2 regions of the Colwellia sp. PAMC 21821 genome follow, and region 2 is predicted to be linked to the other one. Evidence: riboswitches for the same ligand, from Rfam matches in the RefSeq annotation. Region 2 holds a riboswitch; the other holds the start of a gene.
What was found. A riboswitch is a leader RNA that binds a small molecule or an ion and turns the genes downstream of it on or off. The one in region 2 is predicted to bind lysine.
Positions count from the first base shown of each region.

Region 1: another riboswitch for lysine. It lies ahead of dapA (4-hydroxy-tetrahydrodipicolinate synthase); the one in region 2 lies ahead of lysC (lysine-sensitive aspartokinase 3).

Region 1 covers NZ_CP014943.1:1,546,445-1,554,660, reverse strand. The annotation lists gene A3Q33_RS06570 (sensor histidine kinase) at 1-1,333, opposite strand, end outside; gene A3Q33_RS06565 (methyltransferase) at 1,421-2,470, opposite strand; gene A3Q33_RS06560 (DsbA family protein) at 2,698-3,993, shown strand; lysine riboswitch at 4,111-4,353, shown strand; gene dapA (4-hydroxy-tetrahydrodipicolinate synthase) at 4,434-5,444, shown strand; gene A3Q33_RS06550 (2,3,4,5-tetrahydropyridine-2,6-dicarboxylate N-succinyltransferase) at 5,441-6,190, shown strand; partial or broken gene A3Q33_RS06545 (PLP-dependent decarboxylase) at 6,208-7,451, shown strand; gene A3Q33_RS06540 (succinylglutamate desuccinylase/aspartoacylase family protein) at 7,470-8,216, shown strand, end outside.
Region 2 covers NZ_CP014943.1:4,545,087-4,553,302, forward strand. The annotation lists gene queE (7-carboxy-7-deazaguanine synthase QueE) at 1-194, opposite strand, end outside; gene queC (7-cyano-7-deazaguanine synthase QueC) at 264-920, shown strand; gene lysC (lysine-sensitive aspartokinase 3) at 1,049-2,425, opposite strand; lysine riboswitch at 2,676-2,862, opposite strand; gene A3Q33_RS18985 (ElyC/SanA/YdcF family protein) at 3,089-3,841, shown strand; gene A3Q33_RS18990 (Nif3-like dinuclear metal center hexameric protein) at 3,945-4,703, opposite strand; gene A3Q33_RS18995 (class I SAM-dependent methyltransferase) at 4,773-5,534, opposite strand; gene gloB (hydroxyacylglutathione hydrolase) at 5,619-6,404, shown strand; gene A3Q33_RS19005 (lytic transglycosylase) at 6,485-8,137, shown strand.

The DNA.
Region 1 (8,216 bases), 1.9 Mb from region 2:
GAATAATGGAATTCATAATTAAATTGATCAAAATTTGATTGATAGGACCGGGTTTACTTTTAATGGTTAAATCATCAGGGCAATCAATATTAATTACGTATGGTAAACTATTTAGTTGAGGCCTTAAGGTAAGTAAAACTTCCCTTAAAAGTTCTTTAATGTCAAAAGTTCGTATATCTTCACTCGATTGGTCGACGGCAACCTTTTTAAAGCTAGATATCAGGTCAGCAGCGCGATTTAGATTACGATAGATAATGGCTATGTTTTCTGAACTATCATGCAAAAACTTTTTTAATTGACTCGATTTTAAGGTTTTATCCTCAAAAGCACTTTTAATTTCATCTAATCTATCAGCTAACAGTGTCGATGCTGTTACTCCAAGGCCTATCGGCGTATTTACTTCATGCGCAACGCCTGCAACCATATCTCCAAGCGAAGCCATTTTTTCACTTTCAACCAATTGGCTTTGAAATTGATGGAGTTTCTCTAAAGTAGAAAGTAGCTCTTGGTTTGACTCTTTAAGTGCCTCGGTGCGTTTGTTGATTTTAGTCTCTAACTCTTGCGAGTGCTCTAGACTCTGTTGTTCCGCTGAATCTAATTGTGCTAAACGTTTTTCCATTCGAGCAAATAAAATATTTATATTGCGGCCTAAAATATCGGCTTCACGGTATGGCATATCTTCACATTGTTGCTGAAAATTTCTTTGTCGTGCGGCGAGTTGAACGGTGCTAGCTAACATGGTAAATGGTGCACAAATATAGCGTTCAAGTTTTAATGCAATGATAATGGCGAGTAGGCATACGATAAGAAAGACGATGATACTGGTGATCAATAATGTATCGCTAATATGGGTTATATGTTCAATACTGCTCTGAAGATAAATATGACCAATAATGTCATTATTGACTTTAATTGGCTGCATATACTCAAGATATTTTTCTTTAAATTGAGGTGTTTGCAAGTTCGCTATTTCGGAATGTTTTTCCAAAATAGCCGTACGTTGCATATTACGTTTGTAGCTATAAAAAAGGTTAAGATCCCCAGTTTCTCTATCTAATTGATAGATATGTATATGATTTAAATTGGGGATGTGTTTTGGTAATAAAAAACTATCATTGAGTGCTTTTCGTTCTGAATTAACTACATAGAGTAAACTCTCATCTGCCAAAACCTTGGCCCAGTGCTCTATTTGTTCGGCGGCACTGTCATGGTAACTTTTGTTAAATTGATGCGTAATTATTGAGAGACTCAATATAGACAATATTGAGAAAGCACTGAAGATCGAGATCAAGAAGATACGACGAATAGACCAAATAGGCTGGGTTGTTGGCATACAATTCTAAACTCAATTGATTGTGGCTATAAAATGATTGTAGAAAACCTTATGGATTTCAACAATCATTTTGTCATAGTTAAACTTTTAATTTTTACTATTAAGATAACACTGATAAACAGCAAAGCCTTTTTTAATTGCTAACGTTTTTGTTTTACCGATAGCCTTTTCCATTATGGGTAAGTATTTCAAAAAGCTATTCGCGACAATGGTAACACATGCTTTAGCCGTTAAATTCTGCTTAATTTCAGTTAAAAATTGCTCAGTCGCGGCATAATTTGTTTTTACACCTTGATGAAATGGTGGATTAGAGATCACAAAGTCATAGCGCTCTTTAACATCAGATAAACTATTTGAGGATATATATTCCCCAGATAACTGGTTTAAGCTTAATGTTGTTCGCGCAGAGTGCAATGCTAAAGCACTGACATCAACTAAAGTTAATTTAGTTTGTGGATGCACCGTCCCTATATATGCTGCGATAACACCAGCACCACAGCCGAAATCTAAAACTTTGCCATTGATAACATCAGGCAAGTGGGCTAATAAAATCTCTGTGCCGGTATCTAATGCGTTTTGACTAAACACGCCGGGTAATGCAGCAATTTTTAAGGTTTTTTCTTGTACTTGTATTGGGTAATATTTATAGAACTTTTCCAGTTCAAAACGAGGCAGGGCAGGCTTGAACTCACCAATAAACATTAAACAATGCCGGGCAGAATCAACTTTGTTGCAGTACGCTAGGTAGTCAGCCCCGAGTTTATCGGCTGACTTTACGCCACCTTTATTTTCACCCACAATAACGATGGTCGCATCATCTGTCATTGAATCGGCCAGCATGGCTAACGTAAAGCTAAATTCAGCCTTACTTTTTGGGAAATGAATGATAGCCATATCGTGTTTATTTTTAGCGACATACTCAACGCCAAAATGTGCACGTAAACGAGCGTTTTTAAGTTGCTGACAATGGGTATATTCAGCAAAATTTGTATGATAGCTGTCAATGTTAGCAGCGCTATGTTGGCTTAAGTATTGGGCAATAAAACCGTCGTCTGCGATATTAACCAAAAGAGGTCTTGCTGCGGTTAATGCCTCAAGATTGCGAATCAATAGTTGGTTAATGTTACTTATTGCCATGGAAATACCTATGATTGTGATAAATGTTACTAATTTACAGTAGCTTATTTGTTTAAATAATTACCGTTAATTTTTTAAATAAAATAGCTATAGATGAAATAACTCACTTAACGATAATTCATTTATACAGCTGATATTAATATGTCATAATGCGCGCATTCTACGCGAATTAAATTATCTCGCCATCATTAGTCCACAGGGAATTAACTATTTTTAAGAAAATGTTATTGCGACTAAAAATAAAATGGCTGCATAGTCAACTTAGAGCAAAAATATTGATTTTTCGCTACTTTTTGATGGGGCAACTTTTGGGTAAAAAAGCTCAAGCAGAAGTCTATCTGTCACTCAATGACCCACATAGTTTTATGTTAGTGCAAATGTTATCTCGCTTAGCCATAAATTATCGATTAGATTTTAAAGTGCTTTTTATCTGGGGAACTTTACCCGGTGTGACCATGTGCCCAAAGCTATATCGTCAATGGGCAATTAAAGACGCAAATGTAATGGCTGAACAGTATCAATTAGTTAATATTACCGCAGAGCCATCTTCTGCATCGTTAACAACGGGCCAACAGACTTGGCAATTGCTGGTGAACAACATTAAAAATGCGGAACAAATATTTATAAATACATGGGGCAATCATTACCGCGAACACTTTCAAACTTCTACCCCAACGATTAACCATCAAGTTAAAAATCAAACCCGTTTAAAAGCAAAAGGTCATTATGCTCCGGCAAGTATTTTTTTTGCTGGTAGTTGGTTTGTCGGCATTGATCGGTTATATCATTTTGAAAGTATGTTAGAAAAATTTGCTTTACTCGATGATGTTACTGAAGATTTTACGCCAAAAAAAATTAAATTGAATAACATTGTTACGCCACAACATTTTCCTCATAAAATAGTTGATATAAACACCGCTAAGACAGCTACTGTAGCGGCTGAGCCCTTGGTGATCTATATATCACTACGCAGCCCTTATTCTTATTTGGGGTTTGTGCAAGCCTTGAATTTAGCTGAGCGTCAACAAATCGAGTTAGTCATCAGGCCGATATTGCCATTATTGATGCGCGGCGAGTCGATTCCGATGATGAAGCAAAAATACATCTATCTTGATGCTGTACGTGAAGCTAAAAAACTGGGTATTGAGTTTAAGGGCTTTACTGACCCTCTCGGTGATGGGGTTATTAACGCCTATCGTTTATTTGCTTGGGCGCAACAGCAAGGGAAGGCTGTTGAGTATATAATGGCTTGCTTCCAAGCCATTTATGTTGATGGTATTGACTTGGCGAATCCAAAAAATGTAGAGACTATACTTAGCAAGTTAGCTCTAGATGTTGATGAAGCGACAATTTATCAGGAACAACATGACTGGCAACAATGGGCAGATATCAATCAAGTTGAACTGAGCAAGTTAAACTTGTGGGGTGTACCTTGTTTTAGTTATGGCGGAAACAGTTATTGGGGTCAAGATCGTATTTTTGCATTAGAAAAAGAAATAAATATATTTAGAACAGTGGGTTAATAGGAATTGTCAATATACGTATAGACGTCTATTGACTGTGCTTATATTTAAATGTTTTAATATTGCAGTCCCTTATTCCAGTGAAATTAATCGTAAAAAATTAATTACCACTAATATAGGGCCAGAAGAGGAGCGTTAACCAGGTAGTTATTGTGAAGAGATCAAACTCTATTGAGCAATAATGAGGGGGTTTAACGCCGAGGTAATTGTAAATTTGATAATACAATTGCCGGTTGTTTTAGCTTAGTCGTTGTTAAACGTCGATTAAGCATTATGCCAAGCGGATCAATAGTTGAGTCCGACTGGTATTAGGTTGAATCCTTGCAACTGTCACCTATTAGGTGGAGAGCTTCTGGCCTTTGTAAAGGCCAAGTTTCGTCCTTGAAATTTTGCCTCTACAAGCGCCTAAAAGTTCTCCGAACGACAAGAGTTCGAGAGAAATGAATCAAAAAAAATCGATAGATAATCAGTTAATCACAGATCGACCATTGGTCTGGACCGCATTGATCACGCCATTATTTGCCAATGACGAAATTGACTATGTCAGTTTGCGTAATCTAGTTTTACAACAAAACGCTGCTCACAATGGCATTTTATTATTGGGAAGCACAGGTGAAGGCTTAGCACTGACCGCGCAAGAGCATTTAAGTATTGTAAAATACGTTTGCGCTATGACTTTGCAGGTGCCATTAATGGTTGCGGTTGGCGGATATAACCTTAACGAGCAACTTGCCTGGATTGAACAATGCAATCAACTGCCGATAAATGCTTATTTACTCGCTAGCCCCATTTATGCCAAGCCAGGCCCAGTTGGGCAAACGCTATGGTTTAAAAGCCTACTTGATGCCGCAAACTTTCCTTGCATGCTTTATAACGTTCCTTCGCGCAGTAGCGTTGAAATTACTATTACAGCCTTGCAACAAGTGCAAAACCATAAAAATTGTTGGGCGCTAAAAGAAGCCAGTGGCGATCTCAATAAACTCCTAGCCTACAAAGAGCATTGTCCAAGCGTTGATTTGTATAGTGGTGAAGATGCCATGATGCCTTATCTTGCCGGCGCCGGCGTGAAAGGTCTAGTGTCTGTTAGCTCAAACGTTTGGCCTGAGGCAACTAGGCAATATGTCGCTATGGCTTTAGCTCATCAAAATGAAAGCCTTTTTCCGCTCTGGCATAAGGCTATAACGGCATTATTTCAAGTGGCCAACCCAATACCGGTAAAAGTTTTAATGGCTGAACTTAACATCATTAGTTCTGCGAAGCTTCGTTTACCGTTATGCCAAGAAGAAATTTCAGCGCAACACGGTTTACAAGATACCCATCGACAAATTCAGCAATGGCTAGAAAATAATAGTAACAATCCTTTAGCTCAACATTATGCTTCAACTAGCACGCTTAGTGCTGAAAATTATCACTCTGTAACTACAACTAACTTACGAGACATAAACTCATGACATGGCAGCAAACATTAACAGATTTAGAAACCGGTAAAACTCGAGCAGCACAACAAAATAGCGATGGTACTTGGCAAGTTAATACCGAAGTAAAGCAAGCAATTCTAGCGGCATTTAAAGCGGGAGAAAATATCGAATTTGATGGTGCTTATCGTGGTTTCGTTGATAAGCATAATTTACCTGCACGTGAATTTACCGTTGCCGATAAAGTCAGAATGGTACCGGGTGGTTCATCTGTTCGCCGAGGTGCTTACGTAGCGCCGGGCGTTATTATTATGCCACCGGCCTACATAAATGTTGGCGCCTTTGTTGATAGCGGAACTATGATTGATAGCCATGCATTGATTGGCTCGTGTGCACAAATTGGCAAAAATGTACATGTTTCTGCTGCCGTACAAATAGGCGGTGTACTTGAGCCTATTGGTGCTAGCCCAGTGATTATTGAAGATAATGCATTTTTAAGTGCTGGCGTTATTATTGTTGAAGGAATTGTAGTGAAGAAAGGTGCAGTTTTAGCGCCAGGTGTTTCGCTATCAGCGTCGGTACCGGTTTATGACTGTGTCAATAATGTCATATTAGCAAAAGGTGCTGATATACCTGAAAATGCTGTAGTTGTGCCGGGCACTCGTCCTGTAGCTGGCCAATGGGCAGAGCAGCATGGACTGAATATGGCTTGTGCGTTAATTGTTAAGTACCGTGATGAAAAAAGTAATGCGGCGTTAGAACTTGAATCTGTGCTGCGCTAGGAACAAAAATGACTGCAATGTTAAATAGACCAAACTGGCTTAGGCCTGCATTACTTGAACCGCTATTGGCGCATCAGGAACGACTAAATAAGCCTACTGACGTTGAGCAAGATGAAGACGGTTACTTTCTTTATGATCTCGACTATCTTGAACAACATTTATCGAGTTTGATGCAACAAGACGTGATTAAGCTTTGGTTTGCTGTCAAGGCAAACCCCTTGTCAAGGGTGATCAAAACTTTAGCGCAGCAAGGTTTTAATTTTGATGTTGCAAGTCAAGGCGAGCTAACACAAGTATTAGCACAAGATGTTCCCGCCGATCGTATTCTTAATACTGGCCCCGCTAAATCTAAGCGGCAGATAAAAGCATTTCTAGAGCAAGGCGTGCGCACTTTTGTGGTGGAGAGTTTGAACCAGTTACAATGGCTTAATGACGCCGCTAGCGAATTATCTTGCCAACCCCAAGTGTTATTGCGCGTGCAGTTGCAATGGGAGGAGGGAGAGAAGAATCCTTTAGGGGGTAACGAAGTAACGGCTTTTGGTTTATCTTGCCAAGCGTGGGAAACGATAAAAGTAAGTGACTTTCCTGCACTGAATATCAACGGTCTACATATTTTCCAATGGGGAAATATGCTCAGCAATGAGCTTATGTTTGAGCTTTGGTCACAAATGGTATCGCCTTTGTTGTCATTGGCCAAACAATTAGGAATGACCCTAGAGGTATTAGATTTAGGTGGCGGTTTAGGTGTTGATTACCTGCAAACTCGAAAAAGCTTACGATGGGAAGAGATTGTTGCCGACTTAGCCAAAATAAAAGCGCGAGCCGGGGTCAGCGAACTCTGGTTAGAGCTTGGACGCTTTGCGGTGGCTGAAATGGGTTATTACGTAACCTCAGTTGTTGACCGTAAAGTAAATTTTGAACACCAACAGTTAGTGTTAGCGGGGGGATTAATCATTTAATTCGACCTGCCATTACAGAACAGCCATTTCCAGTGGCGATGATCAGAGAGTCATCTGCAAGTCCTGTTTATTTTGATCTTCATGGTCCATTGTGTACTAGTTTAGATAAATTAGGTACCTTGGCGATAGCCAGTGATGTTGCGGTTGACGATCAATTAATATTTGGTTTAGCGGGCGCTTATGGCTTTACCGAAAGTATGCCATTTTTTCTTTGTCATCAAATTGCGGCAGAATATGTTCTGCAGCAAGGAAAAATTGAGCAAGTACGATCAGCTCAACCTGCTTCATGGTATTTACGCTAAGGCTTAATAAGGTTATTTATGAATTTAATTAGTAAAGAAGTGATGCATGTTGGTGAAATGGCCAGTGGTGCAGCCCTTACCGTGCCCGTTTACCGTATTAAGGGTAAACAACAAGGGCCTGATGTTTACATACAAGCCAATATGCATGGTGCAGAAGTGCAAGGCAATGCGGTTATTTTTCAGTTGTTAGAGCAATTAAAAACTATTGAATTAAATGGCAGTATTACCCTTGTACCTTATGCTAACCCGGTGGGTTGTAATCATAAAAACGGTGAGTATACCTTAGGTCGATTTGATCCCATTACCGGTGTTAACTGGAATCGCATGTATCATTTTGACGAAAGTATTATTGAGCCCTTTGCAAAGGCGCATTTAACCGATTCAATAGTCGAAATAGAACGTGCTTTTAAAGCCTTGATGGTCGAGAAAATATCTCAAAAGCTTAATCATAATATCTATGGTATTACTACCGGACAGCGTATCGCATATCAATTGCAACGCTTAGCTCATCAGGCTGATCTTGTTTTAGATCTGCACACAGGGCCAATTTCGAGTAAGCACTTATATTGCCCAGACTATGCCCGAGCCAGTGCTGAGTATTTTGATATTCCACATGTTTTATTTATCCCTAATGGTTTTGATGGCGCTTTAGATGAAGCGACATTTTGTCCTTGGTGGTATTTACAATTGAAATTCGCAGAACTAGGTCGAGACTTTCCCATCACGAAAACTGCGACTAATCATGGTAAAGATGCGGTGATAAAA
Region 2 (8,216 bases):
TCTTCTGACTTACCTAATAGTGTTTTGCTAGGGATCTCTAATTCAGGATGGATATCCCAAGTATGCTTAGTATCGCACCAAGAACAGCCCACTGGACAGCCTTGTAAACGAAGAAAAATTGACGGTTGGCCGGTAAAAGAGCCTTCGCCTTGCAGAGTTTCAAACAATTCATTTATTTTATAACGTGTGGTCATTACTTTAATGCTTAGATAATTTCGAGTAGAATGCGCAAGTTTTTATTATACCCCAAGAGACCAGCAAATATGAGTAATAAAGTCGTAGTAATTTTTTCCGGTGGCATGGATTCTTTCACTGTACTGCACCGTGCTTTAAAAGATGGTAAAGAAGTTTATGCTTTAACCTTTGATTATGGCCAAAAACACGTGAAAGAAATTGCCTGTGCCAGTAAAGTTTGTCAGCAATTGAATGTTGCTCATAAGGTTATTGATATATCTGCGATCAACCAATTATTAGCCGGATCATCTTTAACGGATGACATCGATATTCCAGAAGGACATTACGAAGCCGAAAGTATGAAATCAACGGTAGTGCCAAACCGAAATATGATTTTACTGTCACTTGCTGTAGGTTATGCGGTATCCGTTAAAGCTTCACAAGTTTATTACGGTGCTCATTCTGGCGACCATGCTATTTACCCTGATTGCCGTCCTGAATTTGTCATGAAAATGAATGACGTTTGTAAAATTGCTAACTATGAAGCCGTTGAAATTTTTAGTCCGTATTTAACTAACAGCAAATCAGATATTTTAACTGATGGTTTGAACATGGGCTTGAGCTACAATGACACGTGGACTTGTTACAATGGCCGCGAAAAAGCCTGTGGTAAATGTGGTGCATGTCAGGAACGCTTAGAAGCTTTTGCTGACAATAATGTGACTGACCCATTAGCCTATGAATAAAATGTCTGACTCAATGTAGTTAATATTATTTTAAAAGCAAAAAGGGACAAATAAATGTCCCTTTTTAGTCTCTCAATTTATCTGTTCAGGTTTAACAAAATTCAACAGTATTTCTGTCTACATCGAGCTTAACCAGAAAATAAAGTCGCGTGTAATCGTTCAACGACTTGGTTAGCATCAGCTTCTGGTACCAAGAAGCAAAGGTTGTGATTACTCGCACCATGACAAATCATGCGAATATTGAAATCATTCACTTTATCAAAAATGCTGCTACCAACCCCTTTAGTGCCATGAATTTTATTACCGATCACCGCAATTAAACTCAAACCATGTTCAACGCTGACTTCACAAAGTTGCTCTAACTCTTCTACAACCGCTTTAGTGAGCAAGGCTTGTGTTGAACCATGTGGGTTATCAAAGGTCATCGCAACACTGATTTCACTGGTCGTGATTAAATCAACACTGAGTTGATGCTTAGCTAATACAGTAAAAACTTTTGCTAAAAAGCCACTGGCGTGAAGCATTTGCGGGCTTTTAACGGTTACCAGAGTTTGCTCTCGACGCAGCGCAATTGAACGATAGGTCGGATTAGATTCAACCTCGCGCTGTATTCTTGTACCGCCCGCATCAGGTTCTTTACTTGAACCAACAAATACAGGGATATCTTGGCGCATGGCGGGTATAAGTGTTGCCGGGTGAAGAATTTTAGCGCCAAATGTTGCCATTTCTGCCGCTTCACCAAAGCTTATTTCATTAATCGAACGCGCTTGATCAGTAATACGAGGATCAGTAGTGAAAATGCCCACTACATCAGTCCAAATACTTAAATTACTGGCTTCAATAGCTTCTGCTAGCAATGCTGCACTATAATCAGAACCACCTCGACCCAGTGTTGTCGTGTTACCTTGTTGATCGCTACCAATAAAACCTTGTGTCACGATAACTTGCTCAGTAAGCAAAGGTAGCAGGAATGTTTTAGCATTAGCGGCTATTTGGGTTAAATCAACTTGGGCTTTGCCATACAAATTATCGGTTTTCATAACTTGTCGAGCATCAAAGTAATGACCATTAACACCAACAGATTGTAATACTTGAGCAAAAATACGTGAACTGAATTGTTCGCCAAAACTTAAAATTTCATCACCGTTTTTCGTGGTATGTTGCTGTGCTTGTTGCTCCGCAAAACCGCGTAATGAAGTTAATAATGCTGATATTTCATTATTAATACTTTCTTGGTGGGTAAAGTTTTCAGTTATCGCAAATTGAATATCTGCGATATTAGTCATTATTTGTTCACGTTCCGTGGTACTAACATCAGCTTGACTTAAGCGTACTAAATGATTAGTTACCCCCGCACTTGCTGATACTACGACTAAGCGGTTAGTGGTATTTTTTTTGATAATATCCGCGCAACGCAGCATGGCTTGATAATCAGCAACACTGGTGCCGCCAAATTTTGCAACGGTAATATTGTTGGTATTAACTTGTTTAACGTTAACAGACATGTAAGTTCTCCAAGCGTGTTGTTGGCAGAACGTTAACAGCTATACAATGGCATAAAGTTTCGATGGTATTAACACCCGTTTCTAACGGCAGAAAATAACAGTTTAACATAAAAAATCTTCCTAAAAGCCTGTTTACTGAGTGATATTTAGTAAAGTACAGTAAATTATACAGGCAAATAAATACAAGGAAGAGCATGACTGAGCGTAGAGCGAATAAGATTAGAATAATCAATTATTCAGACGGTACTATTCAGCCAGAAGCTCTCCACCCTATGCTAAAAACGTATTTTTAGCGGTGACAGCCCTAAGGATTCAGCCTTAGCGACCGAATGTGATAAGTCCCACTATCAACATTCTCGGCAATTGTCCCCCTTAGTAACAATCAAAGGATGGGCTCCTCATGTTACTTACCTGGCAATTGCGCCTCTTCTGGTGCGAAAATTATCATAAAACTTGTAAGTACATAATGAAAAATACTCAGAAGTTAATGGAAAATAATTTCTAATTTTCAGCGTCGTTATTTAACCCTATCTAAATATAAATATCAACAGACTTTTAGACGTCCAAACAAATTAATTTACGACAAAATTAGCTGCTGCTAAAAAGTTACTTACTTGTTATGCTTCAATAGCTTGAAATAATTCACCTATTTGGAATTTTAATATGGATTTATTTTTACTAAAAAAAATTATCAGCTTAATGATAATGCCACTCAGCGTTATCGTTTTCCTGTTAGTTATCGCTATTTTATTTTATCGTATTAAGCCAAAATTCAGTTTTGTTGCATTGTTAACGGCAACCGCTTTATTAATAATAACTACCCTACCACCTATTTCAGACGCCTTAATGGCACCATTAGAAGATAACTATCCAGCCTTTACCCGCAGCGATAAGCCTGTAGATTATATTATTATTTTAGGCGGTGTTCACACTACAGTTGAGGGCTTACCAGCGACAAGTCAGTTAAAATCCAGTTCGCTAGAAAGGTTAGTTGAAGCTATCCGTATCTATCGATTACACCCAGAAGCGCAAATAATAACCTCAGGGTTTTCAGGTGGTGATGTTAGCTCAAATGCGCAAAAGGTTAAGCAAGCAGCTGTGTTATTAGGTGTACCCGCACATAGGATTATCACTGAAAACTACCCGCAAGATACCGAGGAGGAAGCACAACTCATCGCACCACGAGTGCTCAATAGAAATGTAGTTTTAGTCACTAGCGCTAACCATTTACCTAGAGCCATGGCCTATTTTGAAAAATACGGTATCAATGCGATCCCCGCACCGGCAAGTCCCTGGGTGAAGAAAAACGGACTTACTCCATGGCAGTATTACTTACCGAGTGCAAAAAAATTGCAACAAACTAGTACCGCTTGGCACGAAACATTGGGTCGGATCGTGCAATGGTTTAAAAGCTAACTGCAGACTTAAACAGTGAAGTTTGCGCTAGTTCCCCCTCAAATGGCATCATTAAAAGTGCATGTACCTTGCTTTTTTTCATAATAAGAAAATAACCCTGAACTTACGCAGGGTTATCAATATCAATAAATTTAGCGTCAACTGGCAAGTGTTGATTAAAATGCTCAGCGAGTGCTTTAGCACCGTAACGCTCGGTAGCATGATGACCAGCACAATAGAAATGAATATCCATTTCGCGCGCGACATGAGTCGTTTGCTCAGACACTTCACCACTAATAAAAGCGTCTATGCCTTGCTCTGCGGCCAATTCAATATAGCCTTGACCACCACCGCTGCACCAAGCAACAGTTTTAATCGCTTTATTTGAAGGCGCAGGTATATGCAAGCATTTGCGTTTCAATTGCTCACTTATGCGTTGCTCAAGCACTTGTGGACACAACTCAGTACTGAACTCACCGCGTACCGCTACACTCAAGGCATTACCCACTTCTAGTGGTGCAACATTATCTATGGAAAATAATTTTGCAAGTTGCGCGTTATTACCCAAAATAGGATGAATATCTAACGGTAAATGGTAAGCAAATAAACTAATATCATTTGCCAGTAAAGCTTTAATACGTTTATGTTTCATACCGCGAATGACATAGCTTTCATTCTTCCAAAAGAAACCATGATGCACCACTAAAGCATCGGCTTTTTCCGCGATAGCTTGATCTATCAATGCTTGTGTTGCTGTCACCCCAGTAATAACCTTAACGATTTTGTCACGTCCCTGTATTTGAAGGCCATTCGGACAAAAGTCTTTGATTTGTTCAGGCTTTAATAAGGTATTTAAATAGTGTTCAAATTCATGAAGTTGCATGGGTAAGTTATGACCTTAATTTATGGGTTGAGCTTGAGTAATAATTGAACATTAATTATTACTTATTACTTATTTATTATCTTGCTTATTTGTTTTTCTTGATGAATTCATTGTGGGGACTTTTACGGGTTCAAAGCGCGGTCTAAGTTGCCACTTTGCTTTAATCGGTGTTAAAGGTAGTACCCGTTTTTTTGCCACAATAACATACACTGAGCCTAAACTTGGAAAGAAGCGTGACGCTATATTATGCCAATGGTTACTTAATACCCCCTGCGTTATTTGCCCAGATAATGTTGAATGTAAAAACCGCTGATCAAGTTGTATTTCAAAGCCCATTAAATGTAGCCAATCTTTAACACGCATGGGTGAAAATAATCTTTCATTCCACGGGGTTTTATTACGTCTGTAGGGTATAAATTGATTAAGACCAGCTAAACTAAAAGGATTAAAACCTGTGATCACTAAATAGCCGTTCGGAATTAATACACGGTTAGCTTCACGCACAACATGATGAGGGTCTAATGAAAACTCTAATGCATGTGCCAACACACAAACATCAATACTGTGTTCTAGTAAGGGTAAATCATCAATTTCAGCAACCAAATCACCGTTTCCGAGTTGATTACTTAAGGTTAATTGATGTTTAATAGGACTTTCTGTGCTGTCAACTTCACCACTTAAGGCACCAATTTTTAGCAAATGATAACCAAAAAATTTTGACCACCAAGGTGCCAGTGTTTGATTAATATTCGCAACAATGAGCTCACCATTGGGTAAATGCTGCCAAGATGTTGGATAATCAGGATGCCTAAACGCGAGTGCTGGCTTCATTATATTAAACAGTTAAAAAAATCAGTATAATCATATCTTCAGTATACTCAGGAGCCACACATGCAGCAAACTCAAAGTACCACTATTATGAAAGTTTCCATGATAAAGGCCTTTTCAGATAATTATATTTGGGCAATTTCATCAAACACAAGTCAAAACATGGCCTTAGTCGACCCAGGTGACGCCAGTGTTTGTATCGAATTTATAGAGCAGCAACAATTACAGTTATCAAATATTTTGATCACGCATCATCACGCTGATCATGTTGGTGGTATCAACACACTGGTTGAATATTGTAAAAACAAGCAATGGCCATTGACCATTTATGGTCCAGAGAGTGAAAACATTCCACATTGTGATGTAGCGCTCAATGACAGCCATACCGTAAAGTTAGCAGATTTAGGCTTTGAATTTTCCATTATTGACCTGCCAGGACATACCAGCGGCCATATTGCTTATTTATCGCAAGACAATTTATTTTGTGGCGACACTTTATTTTCTGGCGGCTGTGGCAGACTGTTCGAAGGTACACCAAGTCAAATGCTCTCATCATTAGAAAAGCTTAGTGCATTGCCTGAGCGCACGCACGTATATTGCGCACATGAATATACTCAAGCTAACCTTAACTTTGCCTTAACCGTTGAGCCTGGTAATAGCGAACTAGTTCATTATTACAATCAAGTGTTACAAAAACGCGAACAAGGCATAGCGACTATTCCAACATCTATTATGCTTGAAAAGAAAATCAATCCTTTTTTACGGTGCCATGAGCCTAGTTTGATGACAAGCGCTAGTGAGTACAGTGAAGTTAAAGTTGAGGATAAACTGAAAGCCTTTACCATTATTCGCGCTTGGAAAGACATTTTCTAAGGCGTTTTTTATCGCACAAATCTTGAATATCAGCACTAAATAAGTGACACTGGCGCCAAGTAAATTTAAAAAGACATTGCATGAAGTATAAAACCTTATCTATCGCAACCGTACTCTTATTGTCCGGTTGCCAATCAATATCAAATCAGAACGAATCGAATAAACTTGAAGCTAACTCAGGAAAACAAGTACTTATCGACGTAGCTTCATCGGGAGAAATTAATCAGGCATTGCTGGTTGATGAAGCCATTGACGTAATTCATCCTGTTGCCGATGGTAACGTGGACCTTGGTAATGACGATCAAGAAAGCTACTTAACCGATGATGTTTGGCAAAGAATTCGCAGTAAACTACAGTTTTCAATACCGGATAATCCTCGTGTTGCTAGTCAAAGGGCTTGGTTTGTTAAACACCCCACTTATTTAACTCGCGTAGCAAAACGGGCTGAGCCGTTCTTGTATTACATCGTTGAAGCATTAGAAGCAAACGATATACCCATCGAAATTGCCTTGTTACCTATTGTTGAAAGTGCGTTTGACCCTTTTGCTTACTCCCATGGCCGAGCCTCTGGCATGTGGCAATTTGTACCTGGCACAGGCAAACGTTTTGGCATGAAACAAAATTGGTGGTATGACGGACGCAGAGATGTTGTGGCTTCAACCCAAGGTGCTATTAAATATTTAAAATATTTAAACAAATTTTTTGATGGCGATTGGATGCTAGCATTAGCAGCATACAACTCCGGTGAAGGCCGAGTAAGACGAGCGGTTAGAAAAAACCAAAAGCAAAACCTTCCTACCGACTTTTGGTCTCTAGATTTACCAAAAGAAACGCGCGCCTATGTGCCGAAGTTATTAGCGTTAGCTGACATCGTTAAACGTAGCGATGAATTAAAAATTAAATTGCACGAAATTGATAATAGCTCGGTGATCACACAAGTTGATATTGGTTCACAACTTGATTTAGCCAAAGCCGCGCAATTAGCCGATTTAACTTTAACCGAGTTACAACGACTTAACCCTGGCTTTAACCGTTGGGCAACCGACCCTGACGGACCACACTATTTATTGCTACCCAACCATAAGATTGCGACATTTGAACAAGGTTTAGCAAAATTAAGCAAAAAAGAGCGCTTAGCTTGGCAACGATATAAAATTAAAAGTGGTGACAGTTTAGGTAAAATCGCGCAACAATTTAATACCGAAATTGATTTGATCAAACAAGTAAATAACGTTAAAGGCAATCAGATCAGAGCCGGTAAGTTTTTATTAATACCTGTCGCTACCGCTTCTTTAGATAGTTATTTGTTATCTCAAAATCAACGCTTAGCAAAAACGCAAAATAAAGTACTGGCTGGTGAAAAACGTATTCATATCGTGAAGTCTGGTGATACTTTATGGGACTTAAGCCGTACCTATAATGTTTCTACCCGTAGCATTGCAAAATGGAACGCCATGGCACCTAGAGACACGATTAAGCCTGGACAAAAACTCGTAATCTGGCAAAAAACAGCGGTTAAAGAATTAACCATAAATAGCCTAACGCCCGGTGAAAAAGCGATAATTCGCAACATTAATTATCGTGTGCGCAAAGGTGATTCTTTTGCCCGCATCGCCGACAAGTTCAATGTGTCTATTAAAGATATTGAACGTTGGAATAGCCTTAATCGTGCAAAGTATTTACAACCAGGACAAATGCTAAAATTATCGGTGGATGTCACTAATAATATTTAGCACCATGCTTTAATATATGTATTTATATCACGATGATTTCAGATTGAGCTGGAATGTATTATACCAAGTGAATTAATCG